Regions from separate parts of the Microbacterium hominis genome, predicted to be linked through region 1. Evidence: predicted binding sites of a transcription regulator. Region 1 holds the regulator's gene; the other holds the start of a gene.
What was found. Region 1 encodes LexA, which represses DNA repair genes until DNA is damaged. Its sites were predicted from a motif close to TCGAACANNTGTTCGA; they were not measured.
Positions count from the first base shown of each region.

Region 2: HQM25_RS13025 (HNH endonuclease signature motif containing protein) is a predicted target of LexA. The motif match lies at 1,263-1,278, and genes of this name have one in related genera.

Region 1 is NZ_CP054038.1:2,365,606-2,370,083, reverse strand. It holds gene metE (5-methyltetrahydropteroyltriglutamate--homocysteine S-methyltransferase) at 1-867, shown strand, start outside; gene HQM25_RS10780 (hypothetical protein) at 864-2,285, opposite strand; gene lexA (transcriptional repressor LexA) at 2,336-3,016, opposite strand; gene HQM25_RS10770 (LysM peptidoglycan-binding domain-containing protein) at 3,273-3,635, shown strand; gene HQM25_RS10765 (histidinol-phosphate transaminase) at 3,673-4,478, shown strand, end outside.
Region 2 is NZ_CP054038.1:2,869,083-2,873,560, reverse strand. It holds gene HQM25_RS13025 (HNH endonuclease signature motif containing protein) at 1-1,241, opposite strand, end outside; gene arfB (alternative ribosome rescue aminoacyl-tRNA hydrolase ArfB) at 1,492-1,929, shown strand; gene HQM25_RS13015 (hypothetical protein) at 2,064-2,369, shown strand; tRNA gene HQM25_RS13010 (tRNA-Met) at 2,462-2,535, opposite strand; gene HQM25_RS13005 (S8 family serine peptidase) at 2,777-4,478, shown strand, end outside.

The DNA of each region.
Region 1 (4,478 bases):
CTGCAGGAGGACCTCGGTCTCGACGTGCTCGTGCACGGCGAGGCGGAGCGCAACGACATGGTGCAGTACTTCGCGGAGAACCTCGACGGCTTCGCGGTCACCCGCAACGGGTGGGTCCAGTCCTACGGCTCGCGCGCGACGCGTCCGTCCATCCTGTGGGGCGACGTGTCGCGGCCCGCGCCGATCACCGTCGGCTGGTCGACCTACGCGCAGTCACTGACAGACAAGCCCATGAAGGGCATGCTCACCGGTCCGGTCACGATCCTCGCGTGGTCGTTCGTGCGCGACGACCAGGCGCTGGCCGAGACCGCGAACCAGGTGGCCCTCGCGCTGCGCGACGAGCTCGCCGATCTCGAGGCCGCCGGCATCGGCGTGATCCAGGTCGATGAGCCGGCGCTGCGGGAGCTCCTCCCGCTGAAGCGGGCGGACCAGCCGGCTTACCTGGCGTGGTCGGTCGACTCCTTCCGGCTGGCGACTTCGGGTGTGTCGCCGCAGACGCAGGTGCACACCCACCTGTGCTATTCGGAGTTCGACGTGGTGATCGACGCCATCGCCGCCCTCGACGCGGATGTCACCTCCATCGAGGCGGCCCGCAGCCGCGGCGAGGTGATCGGCGACATCGCGCGCTCGGGATTCGCCGCGGGGGTCGGCCCCGGCGTCTACGACATCCACTCGCCGCGGGTGCCGTCCGTCGACGAGGTCGGGGCCCTGCTCGACCGCGCGGTGGCCGATCTGCCGCTGCGCCGCGTCTGGGTCAATCCCGACTGCGGGCTCAAGACGCGTGGCTACGACGAGACCGTGGCCTCGCTGCGCAACCTCGTGACCGCCGCGCGGGCCGGTCGCGAGAAGGTGGGCGCGCCGGTCTAGGTCGCCGCCGTCTCCCGGTCGGATGCCGCGGCCTCGGGTTCGCCCGGATCCGCGGCGTCCGACCGCTCGTCGGGGCGTCGCTGCAGCAGTTCGGTGACCCACCACGCGAGGAGCCACACGACCAGCACGAGGAACACGTCGCCGAGCGAGAGGGGACGCAGCAGCAGCAGCCACACGACCCCCAGCACACCGAGCGCGATGCGCACGAGCAGTCGCTGGGCGTAGAGCCAGGCGCCGACGGAGCTGGTGTCGACGCCGCGTCGCTGCGCCGCGCCGCGCAGGCCCGCGTTCACCGAGGCGACCGCCGCGCGCGATGCGCGGGCCCCGCGCCAGCGGCCCGACATCCACGCGATCACCGCGATGATCGCGCCGATGAGCATCAGGACGACCGCCGTGTCGCGCATGGCGTTCGTGATCTGGTCGTACACCGACGCCAGGGCGGACGCCGAGACGCCGAGGGCGGGCGCGCTCAGCTGCAGCACACTGCCGGCGATGGCCAGGCCCACGGCCAGCACGGCACTGCCCAGGGCGATCCCGACCCCGGTTCCGAGCACCGCGGTCGACCGGCGCCGGGCGATCAGGATGCCGACGAGGAACAGGGCGAGGGCCACCACCGGGAGCCACCACCCGACGGCGACCGCGATGTTGTAGACCGTCCCCACGACGATGAGCGCGTCGCTCTGGGCCACCACGATGGTGCGGTCGATGACGGGGATCGACGAGGCGAAGCCGACGCCGCTGTCGACGAGACGCTGTTTGACCTCTTCGATGACGGGAGCGAGCTGGATGCCGAGCTCGCCGTCGGCGCCGATGACGACGGCCCCTTCGGCGGTGCCGCCGGCTGCCACCGCCGCGAGCGATCGATGGCTGGCGCGAAGTGCCGTCTCCCAGACGTCGGAGAACGCGTCGGACTGCACGAGGCGGATGACGGTGGTGTCCACGAGCCCCTGCAGGCCCTGAGCGGCCGGTGCGCGCAGCAGGTCGAGCGCCGCCAGCGCCCGCGGGGGCAGGTCGAGGTTCTGCAGGCCGTCGAAGAGGTCGTCGGTGATCCCCTCGAGGTCGAGCGATTCGTCGATGGCGGCCGTCACCTGATCGGCCACGAGCATCTGCACGTCGGCATCGTCGGCCAGCGGCGCGAACGTCTCGATGAAGCGCGTCTCGTCGACGAGCTCCACCCGTGCCCACGCGGCGACGATCGACACCGGCACCAGGATCGTGGCGATCACGATGCACAGCGCTGACAGGAACGCGCGCCAGCGCCCGCGGGGCCGCTCCGCGGGCGGCGCGGGTGCGAGGTCGGGGAGAACGGCGGTGCTCTGGGTGGCGCGCAGTCGGTCGTTCTCGGCCTCGAGTTCGGCGAGGCGGGCGCGCAGCGCCTGCGCGTCGGGGTCGACGGGGGGCCCGGCATCGGCAGTCATGACTCCCCTTATAGCGGGTCGCGGCGACCCGCCGGTAGCGCCCGCGCCGCTCAGACCGTGCGCAGCACGGCCACGACCTTGCCGAGCACGACCGCCTCGTCGCCGAGGATCGGCTCGAACGCGGAGTTGCGGGGGAGGAGCCAGGTGTGGCCGTCGCGCTGGCGGAAGGTCTTCACCGTCGCCTCGCCGTCGAGCATCGCGGCCACGATGTCGCCGTTGTCAGCCGTGGCCTGCGTGCGGACGACGACCCAGTCGCCGTCGCAGATGGCCGCGTCGATCATCGACTCGCCGCTGACCTTGAGCATGAACAGGTCGCCCTTGCCGACCAGCTGCCGCGGGAGCGGGAAGATCTCCTCGATCTGCTGATCGGCGGTGATGGGCACGCCGGCGGCGATCCGGCCCACGAGCGGCACGAGCGCGGCGTCGCCCACGCTCGGCGCGGTGTCGGCCGGGTTCTCGGCGGCGGTGCCGGGAAGGTCGATGAGCACCTCCATCGCCCGTGTCTTGCCCGGGTCGCGCCGGAGGTAGCCGCTGAGCTCGAGCTGGTTGAGCTGGTGGGTCACGCTCGAGAGCGACTTCAGGCCGACGGCGTCGCCGATCTCGCGCATGCTCGGCGGGTAGCCGTGCCGTGCGATAGAGCGCTGGATCACCTCGAGGATCGCGAGCTGCTTGTCGCTGAGGCTCTTGCGGCGCCGGGTCTGGGGCCTCTCGCGCCCGGTCGACTCGCTCATGTCGGCTCCCGTCTCGCCGCCCGACGGGCAGCGGTCTTCGAATGTCGGAGGCCCGTGGTGGGGTGTCCGTATCGAAACCGTATCCGGTTCACCGCCCGCGCGGGCGCATGTTATCCCGCGTGTCGCTTCGACAGAAGCGGTTCGGTTCCGATCGTTGACAGGTTCCAGCATCGAAGATAGATTCGGAAAAGAGATTCGCATCCGGCGCACCCGGCCGTTCGGCGGGTGCGAATCTCTTCCCGGCCTTGGAGGAGACATGACCGCTCTCAGCCCCGTTCTCACCGCCCCGACCGTCCCGTCGGCGACCCGGCTCCGCCTCACCGTCCGAGGCCGGCGCGTGCTCGCCGCCCTCGCCGCCCTGCCCGCCGTGGCGGTGCTGTGCGCGGTCGTCCTCGGGGGCGGCGCCGCACTCGCGTCCCGCGATGCCGGGGCGCCCGTCGGCTCCTTCGAGACGGTGATCGTCGAGTCCGGCGACACGCTGTGGGCGATCGCGCAGCAGGTCGCCCCCGCCGCCGACCCGCGCGACGTGGTCGACGACCTGGTGCGGCTGAACGCCCTCGACGGCGTCTCGCTCCAGGCCGGTCAGCGCCTCGCGATCCCCGCGGAGTACTCCCACTGATCCACCGGCCGCGGTCCGGGCCCCACCGCGCCCTACCATGGGACAGGTGACCGTTCGCCTCGACGACCTCCCCCTCCGCGACGACCTCCGCGGAAAGAAGCCCTACGGCGCTCCGCAGGCTCCGTTGCCCATCGCCCTGAACGTCAACGAGAACACGCATCCGGTGCCGCAGGAGGTCGCCGACGACATCCTCGACTCGATCGCTCTCGCGCTGCGCGACGTGAACCGGTACCCCGACCGCGAGTTCACCGCCCTGCGGGAGGGCTTCGCCGACTACCTCGGCCACGGACTCACGCGGGAGCAGATCTGGGCCGCCAACGGCTCGAACGAGGTGCTCCAGCACGTGCTGCAGGCGTTCGCCGGTCCAGGACGCACGGCGTTCGGGTTTACACCCACGTACTCGATGTACCCGCTGCTCACGCGCGGCACCGGAGCGACGTGGATCGCGGGCGAGCGTGGGGCCGACTTCTCGGTCGATGCGTCCTCCGCGGCATCCCAGGTGGCCGACGCGGCACCCGATGTGGTGTTCCTGTGCGCGCCCAACAACCCGACCGGCACCCCGATGGGGCTCGACGTGATCGAAGCCGTCTACGACGCGACCCTGGGAATCGTGGTCGTCGACGAGGCCTACCAGGAGTTCGCTCCGCGCGACGAGCGCTCCGCGCTCACGCTTCTTCCCGGGCGCGAGCGGCTCGTCGTCTCGCGCACCATGAGCAAGGCCTTCGCCTTCGCGGGTGCGCGCGTGGGCTATCTCGCGGCCGACCCCGCGCTCGTGGACGCGCTCCGACTCGTGCGGCTGCCGTATCACCTCAGCTCGCTCACGCAGGCGGCGGCGGGCGCCGC
Region 2 (4,478 bases), 500 kb from region 1:
CGCACCGCGAGTGCGCGTCGCATCTCGCTGCTGGGCTGATACCGATCGACGGCGAGCACGGCGCCGGAGATCGGGTGCGTGAGGATGCGATCCCACCCCGGAGCAGTGCGGGCGAGCTCGCGCGCCGTATCGGGGTCAATGGGGCCGTGGCCGGCGAGCGTCACCGCGTCGAACGGGTCATCGACCGGGGAGTCGATGAGCGTCAGCACGGGAACCGTCACCTGCACCGTCGCCCGGATGGCGCCGAGCCCCGTCTCCGCGGTGCCGATGTGCGCGACTGGGTCGGACGCGAGCAGGAGGTCGGCGACGAGGTCAGTGCGGATCGCATCGAGCGACCGCCGGGCCGTGACAAGGTTGTGGAGGTGGGCGCGGGCCTGGTCTGCTGAGGTCGCGGAGTCGCCCGGGGCGCTCGCCGGGTCGCTTGCGGCGCTCGCGGAGTCGTTCGGGGCGCTCGCCGGGTCGCCTGCAGCGCTCAGAAAGTCGCCCGCCCTGTTCGTGGCCGCGCCCGTAGCGCTCGCTGCCGCGCCGTCCGCACACTCGTCCCGCTCCGCCGCCGCCAGCGCGGCGCGCGCATCGCGGATCGCCTGGGCGTCGGCATCGGCCACGTCGCGCGCCATGCGGGTGAGCCGGTCGTGGATGCCGTGGATGATCACCGCCGGTCCGGTGACGTGGAGGTCGGCCATGCCGTCGTCGAGGTCGTGCACCTGCACACAGCTGGTGCGCGACGCAGCCGCGTGGCGTTCGCGGATCGTCTCGTCGAGGAACCACTGCGCTCGCCGCTGGGCGACCGGGCGCAGCCGCGATGCGGACTCGGCTTCGGCGTACGGGAGCACGCTGTACTCATACTCGGCGACCAGCTCGGGGCGTTCGATTCGGTCGCCGGCCTCCACGATGATGCGTGCGTGCACGAGCGAGATGCGCCCGGCCTCGAGCGACGCGACGGTCTCGGGGAACCGCCCGACCATCCGCTCCGCTTCGTCGACCTGCCGCTGCACGGTGCGGTCGGAGACCCGCAGCGCTGCCGCGATCTCCGCGGCGACCGAGCGTCGGGCTACCTCGGCGTCGGAACGCGCGGGTTCGGCATCCGCCCATTCCTCCGCGATCTCGCCTGCTCGGGCGAGGGCGCGGGCTTCACGGGCCTGCAACGACGCGATCTGGCGACGGATATCGACGACCTCGGCCACCACGGGAGCCAGGCGCGCGGCGGCGACCTCGGCGGGTGTGGTGGCTGTTTCGCTCATGGGTTCATCATGTCACCACCCTCGGACATTTGTTCGAAACTCCTTCGCTCTCCCGTGGCGAAGAACGCCTCGCCTCATAACCTCGAGGACGCCCGCGCGAAGACGTTCTCGCGCGGGGCGTGTTGAAGCGCAGTCTGTGCGAGTTGCCGAAGCACGGTGTGCGGGAGATCGCGAACGCCGTTGCGGCGGGCCGCCGCCCGATGGTCGGGTCGGCAGCCGAGCCGCCGGCGAGGGAAGGGATGATGGATGCATGACCGCCGCGCACCGCTCTGGGCTGCGTATCGACGCACGGCTCACGATTCCGGAGGCCGAGCTGTCGTGGCGGTTCTCGCGGTCGTCGGGACCCGGCGGGCAGGGGGTCAACACGGCGGATTCGCGCGTGGAGCTGATGTGGGACATCGCTGGCTCGGCTGCGCTCTCGCCGCACCAGCGGGAGCGGCTGCTCGCGCGTCTGAGCGGCCGGCTCGTCGGCGGGGTGCTGACCGTCGTCGCGTCGGAGCATCGCGCTCAGCTGCGCAATCGGGACGCCGCCCGCGCCCGCCTCGCGGCACTCGTCGTTGAGGCGCTGCGGCCACCGGCACCCCCGCGGCGCGCGACGAAGCCGACGCGCGGGTCGCAGGAGCGGCGCCTGCAGGCGAAGAACCAGCGCACGGACGTGAAGCGGCTGCGTAGGCCGCCGGGGGACTGAGGGGGCTTGTCTTCGCCTTCCGATCAATCTGACGCGCACCTTACCGTCGTCTGGCGCGGCGTCAAGGCCGTTGCCGCGCCTCACGGATCGACGGAGTCTGAGGATCCACCCGCCGTTGAGTGAGGAGCAGTGCGATGACCGATAACACGCAGAACGAAGGTCGGGAGGCTGACCAGCCGACCACAGACGAACTGGAGGAGCCGAGCATCGAGAAGGAGCCCGGCGACGAACCGAAGGGCGACACCGACTCTGAACCCGAGCACAGCCACCAGGCCGTCGGGATCGGCGTCATCCCGAGCGGCGACCCGGCGGATTCGAGCGGTGCAGCCGCGGGGGACGCCAGCGGCGATGACTCTGGAGATACGGAGCAGGACGACCCGCCGAGCCCTGCCATGAGCGACGAAGTAGGCCGGGCGGCTGCCGACGCCTCGGACGCTTGACGGTCAGCGCGTGGCGAGAGGCGCCGGGCTTGGTGGATCGCGCCGCTCGTCGAAGGAGTCAGAGTCCCGGTGCGGAGGAGGCTACGCCGTAGACGCGACGGCGGGAGTCGAACCCGCATGCGCTCCTGGGTATGAACCGGAGCCCGGGACCGCCCGGCTCGCCGCGATGTCCCCACGCTAGCTGCGGCCCCCGACATCCGCACTGTCGTGACGGGGCGTGTCGAGACGTTGCCGACTGTTACATGCTCGTTTCGGAAAATCGCCACTCTGCGCGATTCGGCACGCGAAGACGACGCATTCTGAGCGATCTGGTCAAGCTGAGAGTTTCCTGTTGACTATCTGAGGATCCGCGCTTACGTTCCCGTACGTGTCTGCCCGATCCCCCGGGCAGAGAAAGAAGGTTCCCCTTGTCGCTACGCGCGTTGGCGGTCGCCGGAGTTCTGGCGCTGTCGATTCCCACCACGGCTGCAGCCGCAGCCGCCGCCCCAGACGACGATCCGTCGTCGCGGTTCACCGCAGCGGAGTCCTCCGGTCAGATCAGCTCGACCTTCCTGCCTCGCTCGGCTGACGCCGCGGCGAAGCTGTCGGTCGTCGTTCAGCTCTCGGGCGACCCCGTCGCCGTGGTCGAGGCCCAGAAGGGCCGCGACCTGTCGAAGACCGAGAAGAAGGCGATCCGCGACAGCCTCAAGGCTGCGCAGAAGCCCGTCGTCGACGCGGTGAAGGCCGCGGGCGGCTCGGTGCAGGCCGAGATGCAGTCGGCGTACAACGGTGTGCAGGCCACGGTGCAGGCATCCACCGTCGCCGATCTGACCGCTCTGCCCGGTGTCGTCGCCGTGCGCGAGGCGCGCACCTCGACGATCGACAACGCCGTCTCGGTGCCGTTCCTCGGCGTTCCGCAGGTGTGGCAGAACACCGGCTACACCGGCGAGAACATCAAGGTCGCCATCATCGACACCGGCATCGACTACACCCACGCCAACTTCGGCGGTCCGGGCACGGTCGAGGCCTACGACGCGGCCCACGCGGCGGAGACCGAGGCGGCCGACCCGGCGCTGTTCGGCCCGAACGCGCCCCGCGTCAAGGGCGGCTGGGACTTCGTCGGCGACGCGTACGACGCGAACGACGACAACGCGGTTCCCATGCCCGACTCGAACCCGCTTGACTGCCAGGGCCACGGCAGCCACGTCGCCGGCACCACCGGCGGCACCGGTGTGACCGCCGAGGGCGCGACCTACACGGGCGCGTACGACGAGTCGACGGCGTCGCAGGACTGGCTCATCGGCCCGGGTGTCGCCCCCGAGGTCGACCTGTACGCCCTGCGCGTGTTCGGCTGCGACGGCTCGACCAACATCACCGTCGCCGCCATCGACTGGGCCGTCGAGAACGACATGGATGTCATCAACATGTCGCTCGGCTCCAGCTACGGCACCGCTGAGGACCCCGAGGCCGTGGCTGCGTCGAACGCGGTCGCCGCGGGCGTCGTCGTCGTCGCCTCGGCCGGCAACTCCGGCCCGAGCCCCTACATCAACGGCTCGCCCGGCACGGGTGAGGGTGTCATCTCGGTCGCCGCGACCGACAGCACCGCGTCGTTCCCGGGCGCCGAGGTCACCCTGAACGGTGTCACCGTCCCGGCGATCAACGCCAACGGCGCCGACCTCGAGGGCCTGGGCGAGTTCACCGTGAAGCGCCTGGTCGACATCGACGGCACCCCCGAGAACGAGGCGCTCGGCTGCTCTGTCGCCGCGTACACCGCCAACGGCGTCACCGCCGGCGCGAACCAGCTCGCCGTCTCGACCCGTGGCACCTGCGCCCGCGTCGCGAAGGCGATCTTCGCCCAGCAGGCCGGTGCCGCGGCATCCCTCATGGTCAACTCCTCGCCGGACTACCCGCCGTTCGAGGGCGCGATCACCGAGAACCCCGACAACGGCGACCCGTACACGGTCACGATCCCGTTCCTGGGTGTGCGCTCGACTGACGGCGCGGCGTTCACCGGTGTGGACGGCACGGCGGCGACCATCGCCCCGGCCGACCTCGAGAACCCGAACTTCCGCGGTTTCGCGTCGTTCTCATCGAACGGCCCGCGCAGCGGTGACTCGGGCATCGGCGTCG